Regions from separate parts of the Terrabacter aeriphilus genome, predicted to be linked through region 2. Evidence: riboswitches for the same ligand, from Rfam matches in the RefSeq annotation. Region 2 holds a riboswitch; each other region holds the start of a gene.
What was found. Region 2 has a riboswitch for cyclic di-AMP ahead of ABD979_RS05495 (C40 family peptidase). Riboswitches for the same ligand answer to the same signal wherever they lie in the genome.
Positions count from the first base shown of each region.

Region 1: another riboswitch for cyclic di-AMP. It lies ahead of ABD979_RS13415 (C40 family peptidase); the one in region 2 lies ahead of ABD979_RS05495 (C40 family peptidase).
Region 3: another riboswitch for cyclic di-AMP. It lies ahead of ABD979_RS04965 (transglycosylase family protein); the one in region 2 lies ahead of ABD979_RS05495 (C40 family peptidase).

Region 1 covers NZ_BAABIW010000017.1:84,160-87,423, forward strand. Annotated here, with positions in the region: gene ABD979_RS13405 (acyl-CoA dehydrogenase) at 1-1,013, opposite strand, end outside; tRNA gene ABD979_RS13410 (tRNA-Gly) at 1,237-1,310, opposite strand; cyclic di-AMP (ydaO/yuaA leader) riboswitch at 1,605-1,750, shown strand; gene ABD979_RS13415 (C40 family peptidase) at 1,755-2,324, shown strand; gene ABD979_RS13420 (fatty acid desaturase family protein) at 2,423-3,264, shown strand, end outside.
Region 2 covers NZ_BAABIW010000009.1:82,698-85,961, reverse strand. Annotated here, with positions in the region: gene ABD979_RS05505 (carboxymuconolactone decarboxylase family protein) at 1-287, shown strand, start outside; gene ABD979_RS05500 (DsbA family oxidoreductase) at 364-1,047, opposite strand; gene ABD979_RS05495 (C40 family peptidase) at 1,147-2,013, opposite strand; cyclic di-AMP (ydaO/yuaA leader) riboswitch at 2,014-2,194, opposite strand; gene ABD979_RS05490 (iron-dependent transcriptional repressor DtxR) at 2,366-3,061, opposite strand; gene ABD979_RS05485 (MFS transporter) at 3,080-3,264, opposite strand, start outside.
Region 3 covers NZ_BAABIW010000006.1:573,697-576,960, forward strand. Annotated here, with positions in the region: gene ABD979_RS04960 (serine/threonine-protein kinase) at 1-1,590, shown strand, start outside; cyclic di-AMP (ydaO/yuaA leader) riboswitch at 1,874-2,001, shown strand; gene ABD979_RS04965 (transglycosylase family protein) at 2,030-2,704, shown strand; tRNA gene ABD979_RS04970 (tRNA-Thr) at 2,865-2,940, shown strand.

The sequences.
Region 1 (3,264 bases), on a different contig from region 2:
GCGGACTTGTCGGTCATCTGCGTGAGGTCGGCGCCCTGGACGCGCTCCTTGGCGTACTCGAGCGCGTTGAGGTAGCCGGTCGAGAGGGTCGCGATCGCCTTGGTGCCGACGAACATCCGCGCGTTCTCGATGACCTTGAACATCTGCGCGATGCCGTCGTGGACGTCGCCGAGGAGCGTGCCGATGGCGGGCTCGTGCTCGCCGAAGGTCACCTCGCACGTCGTGCTGACCTTGAGCCCCATCTTGTGCTCGACGTTCGTCACGTGGGCGCCGTTGCGCTCGCCGAGCTCACCGGTGTCGAGGTCGACGTGGAACTTCGGCACGATGAAGAGGCTGAGGCCCTTGGTGCCGGGGCCGGCACCCTCGGGGCGGGCGAGCACGAAGTGCACGACGTTGTCGACGAGGTCGCTCTCGGCCGAGGTGATGAAGCGCTTGACGCCGGTGATGTGCCACGTGCCGTCGGGCTGCTGCACGGCCCTCGTGCGGCCGGCGCCGACGTCGCTGCCGGCGTCGGGCTCGGTCAGCACCATCGTGGTGTGCCAGGCCTTGTCGACGATGTGCCTGGCGAGCTTCTTCTGGTCGTCGGTGCCGAGGTGGAAGAGCAGGTTGGCGAAGGAGTAGCTCGCCGTGAACATGTGGACGGCAGGGTTGGCGCCACAGACCATCTCGGCGACCGACCAGCGCAGCGAGGCCGGCACGACCATGCCGCCGAGCTCGGCGGGCACGTCGAGGTTGCCCCACTCGCCGTCGACGTAGGCGCGGAACGACCGGTGGAACGACGGCGGCATGGTGACCGTCTGCGTGGCCGCGTCGTAGACCGGCGGGTTGCGGTCGCTGTCGAGCAGGCTGTCGGCCAGCTCGTGCTCGGCGAGGCGCGAGACCTCCGCGAGGATGTCCTTGGCGGCGTCGACGTCGACGTCGGCGTAGATCCCCCGGCCGAGCACCTCCTGTCGGTCCAGCACCTCGAAGAGGTTGAACTCGAGGTCGCGCACGTTGCTCTTGTAGTGGCCCATGGGGACCCTCCGCGTTCTGTCTCTCGTCGTGCGTCCGCGCGTTCCGGCCGCGGGCGCGTCACGTTACTGGCCGGTCACTTCCATGATGCTACCGGCCGGTAACGAAGGCAAGGCGGCGCGGTCACGAATGCGGCACGCGCCCGGAGACGCCGCGAGGGTGGGCCCCGTGGCGCCCCGGGGACGGCAGAAGGGCCCGGTCGCGGTGACCGGGCCCTTCTGCATCTGGAGCAGGCGGCACGAATTGCACGTACGTCTTCCCCCTGGAAGAGGGCTGTTCTGCTACTGAACTACGCCTGCGAGGCGTCGCCCACCGTAGCAACACGGGGGCGTCCAGGTCCAAAACCGACGCGCCCGACACCGACCGCCGTCTGCGGGGTCCACCGCACGGCCTCCGCCGGGCCCGCGAGACGGCCCGGATCCGTGGCACTGTCTGTCGATCAGGAGCGGTCCCGTACCCCATTGGTTGGGCAACTGTTGCCAACATCTGTCATTTCGCGGCCTTCTCGTGACCAATCTGTCACCGTCTGTGGGATGGTCATCGCCCCGGGCACCCCCGGGGTGGCCCACCGGACGCCGAGTCCTGTCCACCGGTGGGGCAGCCCCCTGCAACACGTACGGACAGGAGTGGGGGACCCACTTCCGGGCCGGTTCGCCGGTCCTCGGGGTGAAGCCGCATCTGCGGCCGGGCATCTTCCGCCCGAACCCGACAGCTCACCTCACAGGCGTGGGAAGGACTTCACCATGCCCATTTCTGCCCTCGCCCGACGGATCCCCTGGCAGTCCCTGACGGTCACGCCGCTGCTCGCAGCGGCCCTGGTCCTCGGGACGGGCGGCGCGCCGACGTCGTCGGTCACCGACTGGGGGGCGTCGCAGGCGGCCGCCGCAGGTGCCGAGGCCTCGGGCCCCGTCACCATCGACGCCGCACCCGTCGCCTACACCACCCCGGCCCAGCGCGCGGCCCGCGGTCGCTACGCGGTCAACATCGCCGCCGCCCAGCAGGGCGACCCCTACCGCTACGGCGCCGCCGGCCCGTCCGCCTTCGACTGCTCCGGACTCATCTACTACACCTACCGCACCCGTCTCGGCGTCGGCGTTCCCCGCACCGCCAACGCGCAGCGGCTCGCGGCCGTGGCCGTCAGCAAGTCGCGCATGCAGCCGGGCGACCTCATCTTCTTCATGTCGGGCGGCCGGGCCTACCACGTCGGCCTCTACGCCGGCAGCGGCAAGGTGTGGCACTCGCCGAAGCCGGGTCAGCGTGTCCAGCTCTCGAAGATCTGGACGACGAGCTGGGTCGCGGGCCGGATGGTCTGAGCAGCGCACGAGCGTACCCCCGGCACGCTGGGGGTACGCTGGTCCCACAGCGCGCCCCAGACCCCGGTGCCCACCGTCTTCGAGGCCTGGGGTCAGTCATGAACAACAGCCACGTGCCGGCGCCGGGGTCGACGCCCGTCGCCTCCCCGCCATCTTCGCCGGCGAGCTCGTTCACGCCGCTCGCGCGGCGCGTGGCCGAGATGGGGCTCATGCGCCGGCGGTACGGCTACTACTGGACTCGGCTCGCCACTGCGCCTTTGCTCGTCGCGGCCTGGGCGGTCGTCTTCGTCCGGGTCGGCGACAGCTGGTGGCAGCTGTGCTCCGCCGTCGTGCTCGCCGTGCTCATGACGCAGATCGCCTTCCTCGGCCACGACGCGGCACACCGCCAGATCTTCCGGTCCGGTCGGTGGAACGACTGGACCAGCCTGTTCGTGGCGAACCTGCTGGTCGGGATCAGCTACGGCTGGTGGCAGCGCAAGCACACGAGGCACCATGCCGGCCCGAACAAGGTGGGCACCGACCCGGACATCGAACCCGGGGTGCTCGCCTTCGTCCCGGTGGCGGCGTCGCGGCACGCCTGGCTGCGCTGGCTGCGCGCACACCAGGGGTGGTACTTCGTCCCCCTCCTGCTGCTCGAGGGCCTCTCGTTGCACTGGGAGGGCATCCGCCGGGTGACCTCCCGGGCCCCGGTCGACCGACGCTGGGTCGAGCTCACGCTGCTCTCGCTCCGGCTCGGCGGCCTGCTCGCCCTGGTCCTCGTCGTCCTGCCGCCGGCCAAGGCCGTGGCGTTCCTCGCCGTCCAGGTCGGGTTGTTCGGCCTCTACCTCGGCTCGGCCTTCGCCCCCAACCACATCGGCATGCCGCTCGTCTCGCCGACCCTCAAGCTCGACTTCCTGCGGCGCCAGGTCCTCATGAGCCGGAACATCCGCGGCGGCTGGCT
Region 2 (3,264 bases):
ACGACGCGGGCCTCGAGCCCGCCGACGCCGCCCTCGCCGCCTGGGCGCGCGCCGTCACGCGCGACGCCAACGCGACGACCGCCGAGGACCTCGAGCCGTTGCGCGCCGCCGGGTTCGACGACCGGCAGATCTTCGCGATCACGGCGTTCGTCGCGCTGCGGCGCGCGTTCTCGCTCGTCAACGACGCCCTCGGCGTCCGCCCCGACCGCCAGCTGCGCGACGACGCCTCCCCGACGGTGCGCGAGGCCGTGTCGTTCGGGCGCGCGCCCGCCGACCGCCCCTCCTGACGCCGTCCGCCAGGCCGATCACGTATGCCGCCGGGCCCGCTCCGCGCGACCGGGCCCCACCCGCGGTGGGGAGGTGTCAGACGCTCTGCGTGGCGACGCCGCGCAGCAGCGCGAGGTAGTCGTCGGTGGGCCGCGCACCGGTCACGGCCGCATACCCGTTCGCGATCATGAACGGAGTCGCGGTGACGCCGAGCGACCTCGCCTGCTGCTCGTCGGCGCGCACATGGTCGGCGTACTCGTCCGAGGCGAGCACGGCGGAGACCCGTCGCTCGTCGAGGCCGCACTCCGCGGCCAGGCGCTGCAGCACCTCGTGGTCGTCGAGGGCGAGCCCCTCGCCGAAGTGTGCGGCGTGGAAGCGCTCGGTCGCGGCGCCCCGGAGGGCCGGGCCACCCATCTCGCCCGCGAGGGCGCACAGCCGGTGCGCGTCGAAGGTGTTCGCGCGCACGGCGCGGTCCCAGTCGAAGACGAGGTCGTCGGCCTCGGCGAGCTCGCTCGCCCGGGCGTTCATCAGGTGCCCGGCCCCGGCGTCGCCACCATGGCGCACCGAGAGGTGCTCGCGCACGGGCACGCCCCCACCCACCGCCACGTCGGGGTCGAGCTCGAACGACCGGAGCCGCACCGTGACGTCACTGGGCCGCTCGAAGCCGTGCACCGCGGCCTCGACGCGCCGCTTGACGATCCACGAGTACGGGCAGGTGAGGTCGCCCCAGAGGTCGAGCTCGATGACGGTCGTGGACTCGGCAGCAGGCTGGTCGGTCATCGACTCAGTCAACCACGCACCGTTTCGCGGCCCACACAGCGCTGCGCCCCCACCGGTCACCGGTGGGGGCGCAGCGCGAAGGCCTGGTGGAGCGACCGCTCAGATGCGGCCGTACGACGAGGGCGTCGTCCAGATGGAGTGGTTGCCCGTCGTCGTGCCGGGACGCTGCGCGTCGATCATCCGGCCGGGGCTGACGTAGATGCCCACGTGGTAGATCGGGGAACCGAAGAAGACGAGGTCGCCGGGGCGCGGGTCGCTGACCGGGGTGGCGGCGCGGGCCTGCGCAGAGGCCGTGCGCGGGATCGAGATGCCGGCCTGGCGGTAGACGTAGGAGGTGAAGCCCGAGCAGTCGAAGCCGTTGGGCGTCGTGCCGCCGTAGACGTAGGGAACGCCGGAGTAGGCCTGCGCGATGCCGACGATGCCCGAGGCGCTCGGCGCGGGGGCGTTGAGCGCGGCGCGGCTCGACGAGCGCGAGGCCCGCGAGCTGGAGCTGGAGGAGCTCGAGCTGGACGAGGACGAGCTGGACGAGCTCGTGTCGCGGGAGGCCGCGGCCTCGCGGGCGGCGGCGCGCTCGGCCGCACGCTCGGCGGCGGCCTTCTCGGCCTTGGCCTGCGCGCGCTCGCGCTTGACCTTGACGTCCTCGATGACGACCGGCTTGACCTTGGCCTTGAGGGCCGGCTTGGCGTAGCCGATCGCGGACAGGGCGCTGGGGGCGGTGACCGTGCCGGCGGCCGGGCCGACGGCCGCGGCACCGGAGACGCTGACGCCGGCCACGGGGCTGTTCGAGCCGTCGGCGGCGCTGGCGCTGGCCGGGTTGGCGAACGTCGCGACGAGGCCACCCGAGGCGGCCACGATCGCCGCACCCTTGACGGCGGGCTGCGCCGACTCCCGGGCGATCGTCTTCAGCTCGGAGATCGCGTTGAAGCGACCGGGGGCGCGATGACGCCCGGGAACGTTCTGAGCCACAGATTGACCTCTCGACGCCTACGAGGTGAGCTGTCGGGTTCGGGCTTGAGGTACTACCCGGCCTTCGCTCGGACCGGCAACGGTCCGTGGAGGGCTTCACCCCGAGGGCGTCTCACGACGCCCGGAGAACGGTGGGTCCCCCGCTCCTGCCATTGGTGTTCGAACTGGGCCCCTGGTCGATGGCAGGACTCGGCGGTCCGACCCGGGGCGCCCACTCGACGGGGAGAGCAAGCCCGCCAACCGTACCCAATGGTCACGGTCCTGTCACTTTCCGTCCACAGGTCTCCCGGGCGGGTCGCGAGCGGGTGGGGCGCGGGTGCAGCGCCCCCTCGGCGGCCGGTCCGGCCGAGGCTCAGGCGGCCTGGCAGAAGACGTGGACCGCGACGTCCGCCGGCAGCGAGACACCGGTCGAGGGCTCGCTGCCCTCACGCACGGCCACGACGCGCGAGCCGTCGCGCACCACCTCGACGCGGGCTCCAGGCACGACGCCGGCGCTCGTCAGCAGCGCCAGGGCCTCGGGATCGACCTGCACGGGCTCGCCGATGCGGCGGATCGTCACGACCGACGGGGCGTCGCCGACGGCCGCGGTCAGGGTGCGCAGGCCGGTGAGGAAGTCCTCGTCCTGGCGCACGCCGAGCTCGTCGAGGCCGGGGATCGGGTTGCCGTAGGGCGACTCGAGCCCCTCGCCGATGAGGCCGAGGATCTTGCGCTCGACCTTCTCCGACATGACGTGCTCCCAGCGGCACGCCTCGTCGTGCGCGTACTCCCACTCGAGGCCGATGACGTCGACGAGGAGGCGCTCGGCGAGCCGGTGCTTGCGCATGACCCGGGTGGCGAGCAGCCGGCCGTGGTCGGACAGCTCGAGGTGCCGGTCGCCCGACACGGCCACGAGGCCGTCGCGCTCCATACGGGCCACCGTCTGCGACACGGTCGGGCCCGAGTGGCCGAGGCGCTCGGCGATGCGCGCGCGCAGCGGCACGATCCCCTCCTCCTCGAGCTCGTAGATCGTGCGCAGGTACATCTCGGTGGTGTCGATCAGGTCCGTCACGGTCATACCTTCTCAGAATCAGGGAGCCTCGGGCGCCGCGCGCGCACGCCCGCCCCGCCCACGGCGGGTGGGGTCGTGCCGCGGCACCCAGAGGCGCAGCCAGCCGGCGCCGACGACCGCGCCGGCGCCGAGCACGACGGCCGACGCGCCGAGGGTCATGACGGCACTCAGCCCTGACAACACCAACGGGCCCGCCGCCCTTC
Region 3 (3,264 bases), on a different contig from region 2:
ACGCACGTCGCGCACGACGTCGACGCCCGCCAGCGCCTGGCGCGCGAGGTCGACACCCTCTCGCGCATCCGTGACGCGCGCGTGGCTAGCGTCGTCGACGCCGACGTCATGGGGCCGCGCCCCTACGTCGTCACCCGCTACGTGCCGGGGCCCGCGCTCGACGAGGTCGTCGAGGACCACGGGCCGATGGAGCCGGCCGACCTGCTGCGCCTCGCGCGCGGCAGCGCCGAGGCGATCCGGGCCATCCACGCCTGCGGCGTCGTGCACCGCGACATCAAGCCCGGCAACGTGCTGCTCGAGGACGGCGACCCCGTCCTCATCGACTTCGGCATCGCCCACCTGCAGGACGACGTGCGCCACACCGTCGGCGGCCTCGTCATGGGCACGCCCGGCTACCTCTCCCCGGAGCTCGTGGAGGGTGCCGCCATCACCGACGCCACCGACTGGTGGGGCTGGGCCGCCACGATCACGTATGCCGCGTCGGGCCGTCCGCCCTTCGGGCGCGGTCGCATGGACGCCGTCCTCGCCCGCGTGCGGGCCGGGGAGGTCGACCTCGAGGGGGTCGACCCGCGCCTCGTGCCCCTCCTGCGGGCCTCGCTCTCGCCGGACCCCCGCCGGCGCCCGCACGCCGACGAGGTCATCGACGCCCTGGAGCTCTACGCGGCCGGGCGGGCCGCGACGGTGCCCACCCCGAGCGGCGGGCCGTGGGACGACGGGCGCCTCACCGAGGCCTCGCCCGGCGACACGCAGGTCGTGCAGGGCGGCAGCACCGCCGTGCTGCCCCCGGTGCCCGCCGACATGCCGCGGACGACGTCGCGGGCGGACGACGCCGACGCCGACGCGTCGCGGTGGGCCCCGCCCGTGGGACGGGGGCGGGGCACCTCACGGCAGGAGCCGGCATACGAAACCCGTGACGATCACGGTGACGAGGGCCACGACGACTGGGACGGGTCCGACGGCGAGTGGCAGGGCGAGGAGCCGGCAGGGCGCGAGGGCGACCCCCGGATCGGGCTGCCGATGCGCACCGGGCTGCTCGCGGCCGTCGCGGTGGCGTGGGTGGGCGCGCTGATGGCCTGGCCGGGTGCCGCGATCGTCGCCGTGACCGTGCTCTCGGCGTTCGCGCGGGCGACCGACCGGTCGGTGACCGCGCTCGTGCTGCGGCGCTACGACTACGGGCGGCGGCGCAGCGACGTGCCGTTCGCGGTGGTGTCGAGTCCGTGGCACTTCGTGCTCGGGGTCGTCGCGACCGTCGTCGGCCTCGTGCTGCCCGCGGCCGTGGCGCTCGCCGGCATCTTCGCGACGGCGCTGCTGCTGACGGGCACGCAGGGGGGCGACCTCGGCCCGGGCACGCCGCTCACGCTCGGGGTCGGCGGCGCGCTCGGCCTGCTCATGCTCTGGTGGGGTCCCGGCGGGGCCTCGCTGCGGCGCGGCTCGCGCTCCATCGCCCGCGCCATCGTGCCGACCGGCCTCGCCACGCAGGTCGTGGCCGCGGTGCTCGCGGTCTTCGGCGCGGTGGCCGCGCTGCTCGCGCTGAAGGAGGGTGCGAGCCTCAGCTGGCTGCCCTTCAGCAGCAGCCCGTTCGGCTTCTGAGGCACCCCGCCCCACCTCTGTCACGAGCGTGCCGCCCGTGCGTGCGCTGTGGGCGGTCTGTGCACCTGCCATCCGGAGGTGAAGGGAACGTCAAGGAACGATCACGAAAGTGTCTCGGCGCGCCTTGTCAGGGAGCCCGTTCCTCACGTACCGTCAGTGCTCGCGTCCGGCTCCACCCGAGCGCTCCCACAACTTCACATGGACACCCACATCAATCCGTTCCCTGTGTGCGCCGAGCCTCGCCAGCCAGGGATGCAGCCCACGACCGTGGGCCGGGCGAGGACGGGGGACCCAGTGTGACCAGTCAGAGCCGGTGCCGAGGCACCCGTCGAAGAGGACGAGAGCTGGTCTAGGGGTGAAGCCGCGAGAGCGGCGGGGCAACCTGACGTCCCAACCCGACAGCTAACCCCGCAGGCGCGCGTCAGGAAGGAACACCCCTATGCAGTACATGTCCAAGCATGCTGCCGCCAAGCAGGTCTCGGTGAAGCAGCGCATCGCGGGAGTCGGAATCGCCGGCGCCGCCACCCTCGTCGGTGGCATCGCCACCGCCGGGTCGGCCAAGGCCGCCTCGGTCTGGGACCGCGTCGCCGCCTGCGAGTCGAGCGGCAACTGGCACATCAACACCGGCAACGGCTACTACGGCGGTCTGCAGTTCGTGCAGAGCACCTGGGTCGGCTACGGCGGCCGCGCGTACGCCTCGCGTGCCGACCTCGCCACCCGCGCCGAGCAGATCGCGGTCGCCCAGCGCGTGCTCGCCTCCCAGGGCCCCGGCGCCTGGCCCGTCTGCTCGCAGCGCGCCGGCTTGACCCGCTCGAACGGTGGCGCGACCAGCTCGCCCGTGTCGCGCTCGACCGTGCGCAAGCCCGTGGCGACGAAGAAGAAGGTCGTCAAGAAGAAGGTCGTCAAGAAGAAGACCTACGCCGCCAAGCCCAAGGCGACCAACACCTACACCGGCAAGGGCGCCAAGGTGACGGTCCACCGTGGCGACACGCTCGGCAAGATCGCCGCGAGCCACCACGTCCGGGGCGGCTGGAAGGCCCTCTGGAAGGCCAACTCCGCTCGGGTGCCGAACCCGAACCTCATCTTCGTCGGTCAGGTCCTGCGCCTGCCGTGAGTTCCTGATAGAACTGAGCCCGACGGCCCCGCGCGACCAACCCCTGGGTTGCGCGGGGCCGTCGTCCGTCCGGCGCAGGGCGTGGGCCTGACGGCCTTTTCCCGTATGCCGGCCCCCTCCGTTACGCTTTCGCCCGTCCGCGGTCGCGTGCCGGGGACCCGCTGGCGTGGCGCAATTGGTAGCGCACCTGTCTTGTAAACAGGCGGTTAGGGGTTCGAGTCCCCTCGCCAGCTCCATCTCTGCCCGCTCGCGGTCGACCAGTGGCCACGCACCGCCGTTGCCGGCTACCTTGCGGCGGACTGGGCCGACAAGCGGCTCTGGGCGCCCAGATCCTCGACGGTGTGAGGGATGAGGCCGGTACCCGGTGCCTTGAAGTGCAGGATGCGACCCTGATCCGGTTCGAGCTGCAGGAACGGTCCGCGACTGATGGCGTGGACGCTGGCCAACGGCAGGGCGCGGTCGCAGCGCACGATCGACTTGACGCGCTTGTCCCATCCGTTGCCGCATGACACGACGTCCTCCCGCGCCCACCTGATCGTGTGCTGGTCGAGGTATCCGCC